One region of the Lacrimispora sp. 38-1 genome, then DNA from elsewhere that is predicted to be linked to it. Evidence: riboswitches for the same ligand, from Rfam matches in the RefSeq annotation. Region 1 holds a riboswitch; the other holds the start of a gene.
The links. Region 1 has a riboswitch for tetrahydrofolate ahead of folE (GTP cyclohydrolase I FolE). Riboswitches for the same ligand answer to the same signal wherever they lie in the genome.
Positions count from the first base shown of each region.

Region 1 (8,208 bases):
TGAAGTGAATCAGGAAGAAAAGACAGGATCTTTTCAGTTTCGGTTTACCTCTGACATAAGTTCCGGGTCGCAGCTCCTTATGAATTCTCTGGTATTCGGATTACAGGATATTGAGGAAGAATATGGAGAACCATATATTAAAATCCGATTTAAGGAGGTGTAAGTGATGTTAAAGATGAACCTTCAATTTTTCGCTCATAAAAAGGGTGTTGGTTCTACAAAGAACGGCAGAGATTCCGAGTCTAAGAGATTAGGTGCTAAAAGAGCTGATGGTCAGTTCGTATTAGCTGGTAATATTCTTTACAGACAGCGTGGAACTCACATTCATCCAGGCATCAACGTAGGCCGCGGCGGTGATGATACATTATTCGCTTTAGTGGATGGCGTTGTGAAATTTGAGAGAAAAGGCAGAGACAAAAAGCAGGTTTCTGTTTATCCAAAAGCAATTAACGAATAATTGGACCGGCTTCATACCTTGACGTATGGAGCCGTTTTTTACGATACGCCCATTAGTCTGAATAGCGAGTAATGGGATTCCGTTTTTTTATCATAAGAAAGGAAACAGGTGAATGAATGTTTGCCGATAGAGCAAAAATATATATAAGATCCGGAAAGGGCGGCGACGGTCATGTCAGCTTCCGGAGAGAACTTTATGTTCCCTGCGGCGGTCCTGACGGCGGCGACGGCGGCAGAGGCGGTAATATTATTTTTGAAGTGGATGAAGGACTTAATACCTTAAGTGACTTCAGACACATTCATAAGTATACAGCGCAGGATGGAGAACCCGGCGGGAAGCGCAGATGCCATGGAAAAGATGGCAGCGACTTAATCATAAAGGTTCCGGAAGGAACTGTTTTAAAAGATTTTGAATCCGGAAAAGTCATTGCCGATATGTCCGGAGAGAATCGCCGTGAAGTTATTTTAAAAGGCGGCAGAGGCGGACAGGGCAACATGAATTTTGCAACCCCTACCATGCAGGCTCCGAAATACGCACAGCCAGGACAACCCTCTCAGGAACTCTGGGTTCAGATGGAATTAAAAGTAATCGCCGATGTGGGCCTGGTGGGATTTCCCAATGTAGGAAAATCAACCCTTTTATCAAGAGTCAGCAATGCAAGACCTAAAATTGCCAATTATCACTTCACTACATTAAACCCGCACTTGGGCGTTGTTGATATAGATGGAGGAAAAGGATTTGTCATGGCAGATATTCCCGGACTGATTGAGGGAGCTTCTGAAGGCATAGGGCTTGGACATGATTTTCTTCGCCATATTGAGCGGACAAGAGTACTGGTTCATGTTGTTGATGCCGCATCAACGGAAGGCCGTGACCCGATTACTGACATCAAAGCCATTAATAAAGAGCTGGAAGCCTATAATCCGGATTTAATAAAGCGTCCCCAGATTATAGCTGCTAACAAAATTGATGCCATTTATGAAGACGGTGAGAGTCCGATTGATAAACTGAAAGCTGAATTTGAACCCCAGGGTATCAAGGTTTATCCGATCTCTGCTGTCAGCGGCCAGGGAGTTAAGGAACTGCTGTATGCAGTGTATGATCTGCTTAAAACAGTTAATTTAAGTCCTTTGGTCTTTGAAAAGGAATTTGACTTAAAGAGTTTGTCGGGAGTATTGCTGCCTTATTCAGTGGAAGTAACAGAAGACGGAGTCTATGTAGTAGAAGGGCCTCGCATTGAAAAAATGCTTGGTTATACGAATCTGGAATCAGAAAAGGGCTTCAGCTTCTTCCAGAAGTTCTTAAAAGACAACGGTATACTGGAAGAACTGGAAAATGCCGGCATTGAAGAAGGCGATACGGTCCGCATGTATGGTCTTGAATTTGACTATTACAAGTAACAAGGAGAATAATATGACAAGTAAGCAGAGATCCTATTTAAAGGGACTGGCGATGAATATAGATCCGATCTTTCAGATCGGCAAATCCAGCTTGACTCCTGAGATCACAAATGCGATCGCAGAGGCGTTAGAAGCCAGGGAATTAATCAAAATAACCATTTTAAAAAATTGTGCAGATGATGGAACCAGCGTCGCTTCGATCCTGTCTGAACGGACCCATTCTGAAGTAGTTCAGGTAATTGGAAGAAAAATTGTCCTTTATAAGCAGGCAAAAGACGAAACAAAAAGAAAAATTGTTCTTCCTAAATAAAGCCGCCTAATTGTTAGGCCAGGGAGTCGATAATTATGGGTAATATAGGGATTATGGGCGGAACATTCGATCCGATCCACAATGGTCATCTGATGCTGGGAAAGCAGGCATATCAGGAATATCAGCTGGATGAGGTATGGTTTATGCCATCCGGACATCCGCCTCACAAAAATGACCGGAATATAACTGATCCTGAAATCCGCCTTGCGATGACGAAACTTGCCATTCACGGGAAATCAGGACTGGTCTGTTCTGATTTTGAAGTGAGACGAAACGGAAGTACCTATACCGCTCAGACCCTGAGACTGCTGCGTAAAGCATATCCGCAGCATCAATTCTTTTTTATCATAGGAGCTGATTCACTTTATGAAATTGAGAACTGGTATGAACCGGATCAGGTTCTGTCTCAGGCTGTATTTTTAGCTGCACGGCGGGAATATGAAGATGCGCATCCTTCCATGGAGCAGCAGATTGCCTACCTCTATAACAAATACAACGCAGATATTCGTATTCTTCATTGTGAAGAGATGGATATTTCTTCCGCCATGCTGCGGGAGCGAATTGCAAAAGGTCTCTCTGTTTCGGAATATGTACCCCAGGAGGTATTGTTATATATTAACGATCAAGGCTTATATCAGCAGAAGGATAAAGCATGATAGATGTTATAATGGAAATGAGAAATGATTTAAAGGAAAAACTGAACCCTTTAAGATATGAACACACCTTAAGTGTTTCTTTTATCTGTACCGCATTGGCTATGCGTTACGGTTGTAATTTAGATCAGGCAGAGCTTGCAGGTCTGCTGCACGATTGTGCAAAGCATTACGGAAACGAAGAGATTATAAAAAAGTGCCGGAAACAGAATATTCTATTAACTGATGATGAACTTAAAGCCCCAGTCGTGCTGCATGCCAAATACGGGGCATGGCTGGCGGAGCATAAATATAATGTGACTGACCAGGAGGTCTTAAATGCCGTGCGGTGGCATACAACAGGAAGACCGAATATGTCCCTGCTTGAAAAAATCGTATTTACGGCAGATTATATTGAACCAAGACGGGAGAGAGCGCCGGATCTGCTTAATATTCGTTCTCTTGCATTTACGGATTTAGATGAATGTATTTATCAGATTCTTAAGAATACTCTTGAATATCTGGAAAGCAAAGGAAGTTTTGTGGATTCTGTTTCTAACCAGGCATATGCTTATTATAAACAGGTTCACAACGAAAAGAAGGGAGAAACAAAATGAATCAATCCATGGATATGGTAAAAACTGCTTATGCAGCTTTATCTGATAAAAAAGGCGAGGATGTCAGCATCATAGATATTCGAAACGTTTCCGTTCTCGCAGATTACTTTATTATAGCCAGCGGTACGAATTCCAACCAGGTACAGGCGATGGTAGACAATGTTGAAGAGGAACTGGGTAAAAAGGGGTATGTGTGCAGGCAGGTAGAAGGCTATCAGACAGCCAATTGGATTCTTATGGATTATGGCGATATTATCGTGCATGTCTTTGACAAAGAAAACCGGCTTTTCTATGATCTGGAAAGAATCTGGAGAGATGGAAAAACAATCGCAGTAGAAGATTTAGATACAAAATAGATTTAAAATATATTGAGATTGCAGATGAACGGCTTAACAATTATTGTGAGCCGTTTTTTTAGCTTAAAGTTAACATAATTTTTTTAGCTTAAAGTTAACATAATTTTTTTATGTTAACTTTAAGCTAAATCTTTTTTAATGAATGCCCAAGCGGAACAAACCAATCACTTTTCCAAGAATCTGAACATCATCTACAATAATAGGATCCATAGAATCATTCTCAGGCTGCAGACGATAATGTCCGTTTTCTTTAAAAAATCTCTTTACTGTAGCGGAATCATCTACAAGAGCTACAACAATCTCCCCATTCTGAGCAGTAGAACAGTGTTCCACAATAATCTGATCCCCTTCCAATATTCCTGCATTAATCATGGAATTACCCCTGACCTTCAACATGAACGTCTCTGCGTTAGGCAGAAGATCGGAAGGAATGGGATAATAATTTTCAATATTCTCTTCCGCATATAAAGGCTGCCCGGCAGCAACCGTTCCCAGTATGGGAACGTTCACAACTTCCCGGCGGGTAAGGTTAAAGCAGTCATCAATAATCTCAATCGTACGGGGTTTGGTGGGATCTCTTCTTATATATCCTTTTTCTTCAAGAGTTTCCAAATGAGAGTGTACCGAAGATGTGGATTTAAGATTAACCGCTTCACAGATCTCTCTGACTGCAGGCGGATATCCCTTCTTTAAAATAGTCTCTTTTATATATTCTAAAATTTCCTGCTGTTTGGGTGTAATTTTCTCTTGCGCCATAACACAGCCTCCTCATTCCTATTCATTAAAACTATAGTAACATATGTTCGGGAAAAATGCAAACCTTTGTTCGAAAAAATGCAAAACGGGTTGACAAACATATGTTCTTGGTGTTATGATAAATCCAGCAAGATGAACATATGTTCTTATATTTGAGGAGGTATGCATATTATGAAACAGTTAATCATGTTAACCCTGGCAGTTCTGCTGGGAGCTCATTTTTGCGGGCAGTCCCTGATGAATGCATTGGCCGGTGAAGTGGGGACACCACTAATAGAGAAGTATTATACCAGTATTGAGATCAGGAACGGAGACAGCCTTTGGAGCATTGCTGATCAGTATGTTGAGAACAGCGGTATGTCTACTGCTCAGTACGTACAGGAATTAAAGAATATGAACAGATTAAGGGAAGATACCATACATTCCGGACAGCATCTGACCGTAGCCTATTTCGTTCAGAATCAGGATAAGTAGCCTGCCTAAAGGTTTTTTTGGAACGTCTGTTTTGCATAGCTGCCTTTATACCAGAAAGTTTTATTTTCATTTGATATTCCTCAGAGTCAGTACACGGCTGTTCCGATCCCAAATAATTTATATTGTAAATTTAAAAAGCAAGTGGTATACTTATTTGCAAGTTTAGATACGGTATCACCGTTTCTTTTACAGAGTAGAAATTTATGCGTAAAGTGTTTCCTGAACGGGGAGTTGTCAGGAGAACGAAAGGGTAAGCCCTGCGGTATAAATTTTGCATCCCGCTGTTATTTAAGTTTGTATATTTGCGGGATAGGCTTATTGCCTGTCCTGTTTTTTATATAGGCTAGGCTTCTCTGGTTGCGCTATTCTATTTGTAAAAATAGAAAGGAATAAAATTATGATGAATTTACAGAAAGCAGAACAGGCCATCGCCCTTTTACTGGAGGCAATAGGAGAGGATCCGATGAGGGAGGGGCTTGCAGACACACCTGCGCGTGTGGCAAAAATGTATGAGGAGCTTACTCAGGGGTACGATATGAACGCTACAAAACTTTTATCAGTTATGTTTCATTCAGATAACAATGACGTGGTATTGGAAAAGGATATTGAATTTCATTCCCTGTGCGAGCATCACCTTGCTCCTTTTTTTGGTAAGGTGCATATTGCCTACATTCCAAACGGCAAAGTAGTGGGATTAAGCAAGCTTGCCAGAGTAACTGAAGTATTTGCCCGGCGCCTGCAGATACAGGAACAGATGACAAACCAGATTGCTGACAGCATATACACAAGCCTTGACCCATTAGGGGTAATGGTAATTGTAGAAGCCACTCACACCTGCATGACCATGCGAGGGGTTAAAAAAATTGGCACTAAAACGGTAACGGTTGCAACCAGAGGTATTCTGAAAGGAGATCTTGCACTGCAGAAAAGCATACAGGATTTTATAAAGTGATGGAAAGAATAAATAAAATTATTAATAGTCCGGAATATATTAATTGGTTATCTAAAATTAATCAAGCTGAGAAAAACAGAATTTTTTGCGGACATAGCTTTTCCCATTTTCTGGATGTGGCCAGAATTATGTATCTGGAAACTTTGACCAAAGGGTATGATTTTTCTCAGGAACTAGTGTATTCGGCAGCGTTGCTGCACGACATTGGCAGGAGTATAGAATACAGCGCAGGGGCGGATCACGCCCGGGAAGGAGCAGTAATTGCAAAAGAGCTGCTGGAAGGTGCGGGATTTTGCCGCCATGAAGTAGATGAAATTACCCTTGCAATCGCAAATCACAACGTGAAAGACACTTCCCATACACTTTCACAGCTTTTGCAGTTTGCAGATAAAAAAAGCCGTAATTGCTTTTTATGCAACGCCCAGGCACAGTGCAACTGGAAACCACAGGATAGAAATATGGAGGTCAGCCTTTGATTATAGGCAATAAAGTATTTGACACGCATAACAATGTATATATTGTAGGAATATTAAACGTTACACCAGATTCCTTCTCTGACGGAGGTCAGTATAATGCCTTAGATGATGCCCTGAGGAAAGCACAGGAAATGATCTGTCAGGGTATAGATGTTATTGACGTTGGCGGAGAGTCAACACGTCCTGGGCATACAACAGTATCTACAGAACAGGAGATTAATAGGGTTGCTCCTGTGATTGAAAAGCTGAAGGAAAACTTTGACATTACAATTTCATTGGACAGCTATAAATGGCAGGTTGTCCAGGCCCTGAGCAGCAAAATTGATATGGTAAATGATATTTGGGGCCTGCAATATGATGATAAGATGGCTCAAGTGGTTGCAAAATCCGGTCTGGCCTATTGCCTGATGCACAACCGCCACAGCAATCAATATAAAAATTTCTCGGAAGAATATTTATCAGACATCAATGACAGCCTTGAAAAGGCAGAAAAAGCAGGTATAGAAAAAGAAAAAATCATTTTGGATGGAGGTGTGGGCTTCGCCAAGGATTACAGCCAAAACCTGCATGTAATTAATAACACCGACCGCCTGTGCAGTCTGGGATATCCTGTCATGTTAGCCACCTCACGCAAATCAGTAATTGGACTAACCCTTGAAAAACCTGTCGATCAACGACTTTATGGTACACTTGCCACAACTGCCGTTGGTGTTATGAAGGGTGCAAGTTTTGTAAGGGTACATGACATTGAACAAAATCTCGACACTATAAAAATGGTAAAATCAATAATAAGGGAAGATAAATGGATAAAATAACACTGAATGGTGTAGAATTTTTTGCTTATCATGGAGTATTGGAGAGTGAAAAGCAACTGGGCCAAATGTTTGCAGTTGATTGCGAATTGGTCTTAGACACATCCTTTTGCAATGATGAGATTAAAAAAACAGTAAATTACGGAGATGTAGCACTCAAGATAAAAAGCTTTGCCTGCAGCAATCGATATGATCTCCTTGAAAGCCTTGCTAACAATCTGGTGTCTTATTTAATGTATGAGTACCCTTTAGTTGAGGAGATATCTTTGACTGTACACAAGCCGCATGCACCTATTGCTACAAAATTTTCTGATGTTTCACTTTGCGTAACCAGGAAACGGGAAATCTGCTACCTGGCAATCGGTTCCAATTTAGGAGATAAAAAGGCATATCTGGACACTGTAAAAGCGGCAATCGTACAGGATAAAAGCTGTCAGTTTATGGCAGTTTCAAATTATATTGAAACTCCTCCCTATGGGGTAACTGATCAACCTTCTTTTTTGAATGCAGTAATCAAGATGAGAACTATTTATACCCCCAATCAGCTGCTGCAGTTTTGCCAAAGCCTGGAGCAAGCTGCGGGCAGAGTTCGACTGCGCCATTGGGGCGAACGTACCTTGGATATAGACATTCTAATGTACGGAGATAAAATCATTTATACGGAAGATTTGATTGTACCTCATCCGGAGATGGATATAAGAGATTTTGTTCTTGTACCTTTGTGCGAAATCGACCCTCATTTGATACACCCAATACGCAAAATGAGCGTCAAAAGATTGCTTGAAGACCTTTCATAATTATTCTAAAATTAATGTGATTCCTTAGGGTAGCATATAGCTGAATTGTTGCACAAACAGAAAGGGGGCGTGTTTTTTTGACTAATATGGTAAATATGTCTGTGATGGACAAGCTGAATTCTCTTGCAAAATACGGTATAAATTTAGGACTTGAGCGTATTGAGAAATT
Region 1 is NZ_JBANEW010000099.1:221,041-229,248, forward strand. It holds gene V7D18_RS26550 (ribosomal-processing cysteine protease Prp) at 1-163, shown strand, start outside; gene rpmA (50S ribosomal protein L27) at 167-457, shown strand; gene obgE (GTPase ObgE) at 574-1,857, shown strand; gene yhbY (ribosome assembly RNA-binding protein YhbY) at 1,871-2,167, shown strand; gene nadD (nicotinate-nucleotide adenylyltransferase) at 2,203-2,823, shown strand; gene yqeK (bis(5'-nucleosyl)-tetraphosphatase (symmetrical) YqeK) at 2,820-3,416, shown strand; gene rsfS (ribosome silencing factor) at 3,413-3,772, shown strand; gene lexA (transcriptional repressor LexA) at 3,908-4,528, opposite strand; gene yneA (cell division suppressor protein YneA) at 4,700-5,002, shown strand; THF riboswitch at 5,190-5,288, shown strand; gene folE (GTP cyclohydrolase I FolE) at 5,400-5,954, shown strand; gene V7D18_RS26600 (HD domain-containing protein) at 5,954-6,430, shown strand; gene folP (dihydropteroate synthase) at 6,427-7,245, shown strand; gene folK (2-amino-4-hydroxy-6-hydroxymethyldihydropteridine diphosphokinase) at 7,233-8,039, shown strand; gene V7D18_RS26615 (bifunctional folylpolyglutamate synthase/dihydrofolate synthase) at 8,126-8,208, shown strand, end outside.

Region 2 (8,208 bases), on a different contig from region 1:
CTTTCAGAACAGAAGAAGTATATAGTCTGAAAGAAATTCTCAGGGTATTATAAGGAGTGCAGCCTGAGGGATCTGTTTCATGCGCGGACTGCAATAATTAAATAAAATTAGCAAAGATTGAGGCAAATACAACCGTACAAAGTCCTGAGGTGGCAATTGCCAGACTGCTCATGGCACCTTCGATTTCTCCTATTTCCATAGCTTTAGTCGTGCCTACTGCATGGGAGGCAGAACCGATGGCAATGCCAACTGCAACCGGATCTGTTATTTTACATATCCGGCAGACTGTTTCTGCTATGATGCTGCCTGATATTCCGGTTACGATAATACTGGCAACCGTGATTGTCACAAACCCTTTCATCTCCTCTGAAATTCCCATTGCAATGGCGGTAGTAATGGACTTAGGTAAAAAGGTTACATATTCCTGATGGTTTAAGCCAAAAACTAATGCCAGAAGCAAAACCGTACACATGGTCGTGAGCACACCTGTAAGGGTCCCTGCAATGATTGCTTTGGAATGTTTTTTTAACAGGTTAAGCTGACGGTATAAAGGTACAGCCAGGCAGACGGTCGCAGGGGTTAAAAGATAACTGATGTATTTTGCACTCTCATTATATACCGTATAATCGATCTTAAAGACAGATAAAAAAGCCATAACGATAATAATTGAGATTAACAGCGGATTAAAGACAGCCAGTTTAAACCGTTTCTTAAGCTGGATCCCCATTTCATAGCTGACAAGGCTTAGAACGGATCCGAAGAATAAAAAGTCACTGATTGTATGGTTCATCATTTGTTCCTTTCTTCTTTTTATCAGTTTCAATAAAAAACTGAGTTACTTTTCCGGTCATTGCCATAACTATAACAGTGGAGAGAAGTGTAATAACCAGAAATGGTAGGAGAATTGGCTGGAGGGAACCCCACGAATCCAAAAGTCCGACTGCAGCCGGAATAAACAGCATGGGCATAATCTCCAGTAAAAAATTACTGACATCCTCAACTGCTTCCAATGGAATCAGTTTCGTGTTTAAGCCAAGCAGCATAAGAATAAGACCATAGATACTCGCTGGTACAGGAAGTGGTACAAACAGATGAATCACTTCTCCTGCAAGTGAAATAAATAAAATAATGCCGAATTGTCTGATGTGTTTCATGATAAAGCCTCCTGTGTTTCCTGTCGAAAATTCAACTATGCTTAATCCTATACGCAAATCTTCCGGTTGTCAAATGATTTTATAAAAATTAAAAGTATGAAATATTATAAGTACTTATAAATTCAAAGGAGTAATAAGATATGTTATATCAGATAGAATTTGCCATCCTGTATGCCCTGCAGTCTCTGCATAGTCCATGGCTTGATCCGATAATGGTCCGCATCACCAGCCTGGGGGACCATGGATTTATCTGGATTTTAACAGGGGTTGTACTTGCCTGTATTCCCAAAACCAGAAAAACAGGGATCAGTGTTTTGCTAAGTCTGGCAGTTGGACTGCTTTTGGGAAACATGATACTTAAAAATCTCATTCACAGGCCCAGACCCTGCTGGATTGATACCCAGATTATTCTTTTGATTCAGAATCCAAAAGATTATTCGTTCCCTTCGGGCCATACCCTTGCTTCATTTGAAGGTGCCCTCAGCATCTGGCTTTACAATAAGAAACTGGCAGTCCCCTTCCTGATCCTGGCAGTTCTGATTACATTTTCCCGAATGTATCTGTTTGTTCACTTTCCCACTGACGTTTTGGGAGGAGCGGTACTTGGTACTTTTATAGCGCTGTATGTACACCATATAATAGAACGAAACAGTGTGTGCTGAAAAAAGCACTTGCTTTCTGTAAAATCTATGTTATACTGATGGCGATACAAAACTAAATAAAAAGTCGCAGAGTAGACTTGTGTGCGTTAAGTGCCAGCTGAACAGGGAGTTGTCAGCAGGACGAAAAGATTTTCTTGCGGTACACGAGTCGCATCCCGCTGCACCAGAAGATAGGTGTCTTATCTCCGGTCGTAGTCTGAGGTCTGCAAAGGAGGTATTTTTTTATGAAAAAATTCGTCACTTTGTTCACCGATTCTTACAGAGAGCTGAAATCTGTAAGAACAATCACTGCCGCAGCCATGTTTGCCGCAGTCGCCATCATTTTGGATATGTTCTCCATTCAGCTGGGAAGCTACATTAAGATCACATTCTCATCTATTCCCAATGGAATCATTTCCTACTTATTCGGTCCGGTAGTGGGCGGACTGTTTTCCGGAAGCCTTGATGTGCTGAAGTATTTATTAAAACCCACCGGCGCCTTCTTCCCTGGCTTTACCCTGGTTACTGCCCTGGCAGGAATTCTGTATGGCATTCTGTATTACAGAAAGCCTGTTACCTTAAGAAGAATTTTTATATCCAAGCTGGTGGTCATGCTGATCTGCAACGTGATATTAAACACCCTTTGTCTCTCCCTGCTTTATGGAAAAGGATTTATGGTGCTGCTGCCGGCAAGAGCGCTGAAAAATCTGGTTATGTGGCCCATTGACTCCATGATTTTTTATACGCTGCTTAAGACCATGGAATCCATAGGAGTTTTCCGCACGATCCGGAGTGCGCATCTGCTTCGGACAAAATAATGATTGAGACCCCGGGGAGTAAAATACCCCGGGGTTTTAAAATACATAGACATAAGGCGGATTTCGTAATATAATCTTAAGTGTATGCTTTTAGACAGGAGGAATGAATGATGAGCGATAGCAGCTGTACTCATAATTGCAGTACTTGCGGAGAAAGTTGCGGAAGCAGGGAGGAAGCACAGACAAGTTTTCTGGAGCCTCTTAATCCTTCCAGTATTGTAAAAAAGGTAATTGGAGTGGTTAGCGGGAAGGGCGGCGTAGGTAAATCGCTGGTAACTTCCATGATGGCAGTTGGTATGAATGGAAAGGGATATAAAACAGCGATCCTGGATGCGGATATTACAGGACCCTCCATACCGAAGGCATTTGGTTTAACGGATATGGGTGTTGGAATGACTCCTAACGGACTGATGATTCCGGCAGTCAGCTCCACGGGAATTGAAGTGATGTCAGCTAATTTAATTCTGGATCACGAGACAGATCCGGTAATCTGGAGAGGACCGGTTATCGCCGGGGCAGTAAAGCAGTTCTGGCAGGAAACTCTTTGGGAGAATATAGATTATATGTTTGTGGATATGCCCCCTGGAACGGGTGATGTGCCTTTAACAGTATTCCAGTCACTGCCTGTTGATGGCATTATTATAGTGACATCTCCTCAGGAACTGGTTTCCATGATCGTTGGAAAGGCAGTGAATATGGCAAAGAAGATGAATATTCCCATTCTGGGACTTGTGGAGAATATGAGCTATTTAACCTGCCCTGACTGCGGAAAACAGATTGCAGTATTTGGAGAAAGCCATATTGATGAAGTGGCTGAAAAATACGGTGTGGATGTACTGGCCAGGATTCCCATTGATTCTAAGATTGCATCTGCAGTCGATGCAGGAACTGTGGAATATTTGGAGGCGCCATGGCTGAAAAAGGCAGTTGATACAGCAGAGGCGGTTTAACCGGAACTGCTTTTTGAGGTATAAGAATGAATATTAGTATGAACCCTAACAGTGAACTGAATCAGTCAATTGTGAAAGTTCCAAATCTTGCATCAGTTCCGGATCCTTTAATAAAGCAGGCCTATCAGTTTCAGGAAGCCATGATGATGTACACCTGTGCCATCAGAGAGGTTAAGACGAAGCTGGAAGTTTTAAACGACGAGCTGTCGGTGAGAAACTCCAGAAATCCCATTGAGCTGATAAAGTCCAGAGTGAAAAAGCCGGTCAGCATTGTGGAAAAGCTAAAACGCAGGGACCTTCCGGTTTCTTTAGAGTCCATGATGGAGAATTTGGATGATGTGGCAGGAATCCGCGTAATCTGTTCTTTTCTTGATGATATTTATGCAGTGGCAGAAATGCTTGCCCGTCAGGACGATGTTCATATTATCGCCATTAAGGATTATATCAGCCAGCCTAAAAGCAATGGATACCGCAGTTATCATATGATAATTGAGATTCCCGTTTTTTTCTCTGATCAGAAGAAGTGGATGCGGGTGGAGGTTCAGATCCGGACCATGGCCATGGATTTCTGGGCAAGCCTGGATCACCAGCTGAAATATAAGAAAGAAATGCAGGATTATTCCCAGGAGATCAGTGATGAACTGCAGGAATGTGCAGACGTGATTGCCCAGACCGATGAGAAGATGCTAAGTATCAGAAAGCGGATTGAGGAACAGGGAATTACTGTTACAAAATAAAGAAAATAAGGGACAGGCTGTTACGGTGATGGTGAACCGTAGCAGCTTATCCCTTATTTTTATTGAGAATGGGGGAGGACTGGCAGCGTTACGGTAAATATGGTTCCCGTTTCTGCGCTGCTGGCAACACTTATTTTTCCCTTGTGGCGTTCAACAATGGTTTTGGCGATAGAAAGTCCAAGTCCGTAGCCGCCTTCTTTCCGGACTCTGGATTTATCGGTGCGGTAAAAACGTTCAAAAATGTGCTTTTGTTCTGTTGGTGAAATGATTTCTCCCGTATTGACAATCGTGAAGACCCCATGCCCGGCCTGCCTTTTTAAACCAACGGATACAGAACCATTTACTCCGGCATATTTGCAGGCATTGTCCAGAAGAATGGTGATTAACTGTTTTAGCTGGTTTTCGCTGCCTTCTAAAAAAATATCAGATTCAATGTCATTATCAAGAATAACCTTGCTTTCAAAAGCAACAGATTCAAAGAGCAGTACACCGTTTAAAACCAGTTCACTGAAATTTAAAGGCAGTTTTGTGATCTGGACCGCTTCCACGGACTCCGCATCCGAGCGGGCGAGAAAAAGAAGCTCTTCCACAAGCTGTTTCATCCGGTCGGCCTCTTCCTTTGTATTTATAAGCCATTTCTCCTGTTCCTTTATCGTACGCTCTTTATGAGAAAATAAAATCTGTAAATTCGCAAGTATGACGGTAAGGGGAGTTTTTAATTCGTGGGATGCATCCGCTATAAACTGGTTTTGCTGTTCCCATGCTTTTTCCACAGGCTTTAAAGCCAGGCGGGAAAGAAAGAGACTTAAAAGGAAAAATAAAATGATGGCGTAACAAAATACCAGTAAGCAGTTCACCAGTAAAACCTCCAGGGAGTCACGTTCATAGCTTAGATCTGCAAATCCGATTTTCGTTCCATTCCTTACAGAGACCTTTCTGTAACGGAGAGAATAGTCTTTTAGATATCCTTCCATGGAACCGGAATCATTAACCAGTTTTATTAAAGCTGAGGCTAACTCATTGGAAACAGTGATATTATTTTCCTCGATATGTTCTATGGTATTATCTGAATTCAACGTTATTACAAATACTGGGATGACCGGGATTGGGTTTTGTTTCGGCCGCTTTCCAAATTCCACTTTGTCTGGTGGTATCTGAAAACGCTCATGATTCACGGACTGGATGAGAGCCATGGAGGTATCCCGTATAATCCGTGTCCGGTTTGAAAGGTAAAAGGCTCCCAGGACTACGGCCAGTATGCTGATGACAAATCCCATATTAATGAGTATGAACCTGGTCCTTAATTTCTTAATCATCTGGATTCCTCCAGGCGGTATCCCACTTTTCGGACCGTTGTGATTTCTGTTTTCGAACCCAGAAAGTTAAGTTTTTTGCGAAGAAATGAGATATACGCTTCTACGTTATTATCCTCCGCATCAGAATCAGATCCCCATACCCGGTTGATTAAAGTATCCTTTGAGATGATCTTTCCCAGGTTGCTCATAAGGATTCTTAACACTTCAAATTCTTTATAACCCAGATGAATGGATTTGGTGCCGCAGCATAAGTCGTTGGTGGACAGATTTAATTTAAGGTCTCCAAACGTCATTTCTTCCACAAGCACTTCTCCCTGCCTGCGTGAAAGCGCCCGGATGCGGGCCAGAAGTTCTTCCGGAATAAATGGCTTTGTCATATAATCATCGGCTCCCTTATCCAGCCCGGTTACTTTATCACGTATGTTGTCACGGGCTGTGAGCATGAGGATGGGAGTTTGTATTCTGGCTTCGCGAAGTTTCTCAACAATCTGAAATCCATTCTCACCAGGGAGCATCACATCCAGAATAATCACATCATATACTCCGGACAGACCGCAGTATAATCCGTCTTTTCCGTTATAAACAAGATCCGTCTGATAATGCTGCTCTTTCATAATCTGTCCAATGGCTTCCGCCAGTCTGACTTCATCCTCCACAATTAACAGCTTCATGGTTAAGTTCTCCTTTGCTTTGTTTTATATAGGAACTTATTACTGGTTATTATAGCCTTTAAAGCGATTTTAAGCAATGCAGTGCCTGCTTTTTATTATAATGGTATAATCTTAAATTAAGCTGAAACAGCAAAAAAAGGCAGCGGTCTAATTCGGGTTTATTTCAGGTTAATTTCAGTCTGCCATCACAAAGCCATCACAACGATCTGTTAAGATAATAAGAAATCTTATAAAGGAGAGGAGAAACCTGAATGAATGCACGAAGAGCAGCGGCTTCTCTTGCAGTTGTTTTGGCTGCAACGGCGGTTACACCGATGAGAGCGGAGGCATCAGCCAATTTTGATTTAAGAAAAAAAGTCATCGGTATATCGGGTATCATGAATACGACCAATACCGATATGACTGTCACACGAGGGGAATTTGCCTCCATGCTGGTGAATGCTTCCTCTTACCGAAGCACAGTGAGCAGTTTAAGCAATACTTCTGTATTTGCAGACGTGCCCAGAGATAATGAATATTCAGCTCAGATCCGGATTGCTGCAGAACAGGGGTGGATGAATGGTTATCTGGGAGGGTTTTTTAAACCGGATGAATACATAACGCTTCAGGATGCGGTAAAAGGAGTTCTGGCATTATTGGGATATAAGAATTCGGATTTTACCGGTGACCAGTCGGGATCCAGACTATCCAAGTATCATTTTCTTGAATTAGATGAAAACATCAATATGGAAGCCCAGGAAGTGATGCAAAAGGATGACTGCATCAATCTGTTTTATAATCTGTTGAAAACAGACAATACCTCCGGCACCATGTATGGAAAGATTTTAGATTGTGAATTGACCGAAGATGGTGAAATTAATCCCTTTACCATGGTTGATAACAGTTTAAAGGGGCCGAGAGTGGTAAGAAGCAAGAGCAGTCTGAACAATTATCTGCCCTTTAAACTCAGTGCAGCCAATGTGTATCTGGATGGGGATGCAGTGACCAATTCCAGTGATGCCATTACTGCGGCACTGGAAAGTTCAGATGGAGTTCTCGTCTATTATCATTCATTATCAAAAACAGTGTGGCTTTATACCGTTGGAACTGAAAATGAAAGCGGACGGTCCGCGGCATTTGGTGAAATAACAAATGTAGTATATAATTCCACCGATTTAATGAATCCCAGTGCGATAATTCTTGATGATGGAAATACCTATACGCTCACCAGCACCGAGATGCAGTTCGCATTTTCATCTTATGGAGATTTGAGAGTCGGAGATACCGTTACTCTTGTTTATACGCTTTCCACCGACAATAACGGAGATGAAACAAGGACTGTCATTGATTATATAGAAGATTAGCGGGAGAGACCGGAATGAAAAAGATCATCCAGAAAATTTTAAGAACTGATCAGAAAAAAAGAAAAGGAAAGAGAAAGCAGATTCTAATCCTTCTGATCCTGATTCTTGCTGCACTTGCAGGACTCTTTTTTGCAATATCATACAAGAAGAGCAGGCAGGCAGACGCAGAAGCGAAAAAAGTCAAAACAGCAGTTGTAACAAAAAGAGACATCTCTTCCAAATTATCTTCCTCCGGCACCATTTCTCCAAAGGACACGTATGATATCACTTCTCTGGCAGAGGGAGAAGTCATTGAGGCTAATTTTGAAGAGGGGGATGAGGTAGAAAAAGGCCAGATCTTATACAGGATTGACAGCTCGTCAGCGGAGAGCCAGCTGACCTCAGCCAACAGTTCCCTTGAAAGAGCGCAGGAAAGTTACCAGGTCGCATTGGATAATTATAATGATGCTTTAAATGATTATAGCGGAAATACATATAAATCTACGGAAACGGGATACATCAGCTCTCTGTCCATAAAAGAAGGAGACAAAATCAGCGATAAAACTGAAATTGCCTCTGTCGTAGATGACAGTGTCATG
Region 2 is NZ_JBANEW010000045.1:10,103-18,310, reverse strand. It holds gene fliB (flagellin lysine-N-methylase) at 1-53, shown strand, start outside; gene V7D18_RS10065 (LrgB family protein) at 98-790, opposite strand; gene V7D18_RS10060 (CidA/LrgA family protein) at 771-1,154, opposite strand; gene V7D18_RS10055 (phosphatase PAP2 family protein) at 1,295-1,816, shown strand; THF riboswitch at 1,882-1,979, shown strand; gene V7D18_RS10050 (folate family ECF transporter S component) at 2,041-2,613, shown strand; gene V7D18_RS10045 (P-loop NTPase) at 2,724-3,563, shown strand; gene V7D18_RS10040 (GTP pyrophosphokinase) at 3,590-4,300, shown strand; gene V7D18_RS10035 (sensor histidine kinase) at 4,360-5,616, opposite strand; gene V7D18_RS10030 (response regulator transcription factor) at 5,613-6,287, opposite strand; gene V7D18_RS10025 (S-layer homology domain-containing protein) at 6,539-7,630, shown strand; gene V7D18_RS10020 (HlyD family efflux transporter periplasmic adaptor subunit) at 7,645-8,208, shown strand, end outside.
Region 2: linked by a shared signal. The riboswitch ahead of V7D18_RS10050 (folate family ECF transporter S component) and the one ahead of folE (GTP cyclohydrolase I FolE) in region 1 are both predicted to bind tetrahydrofolate.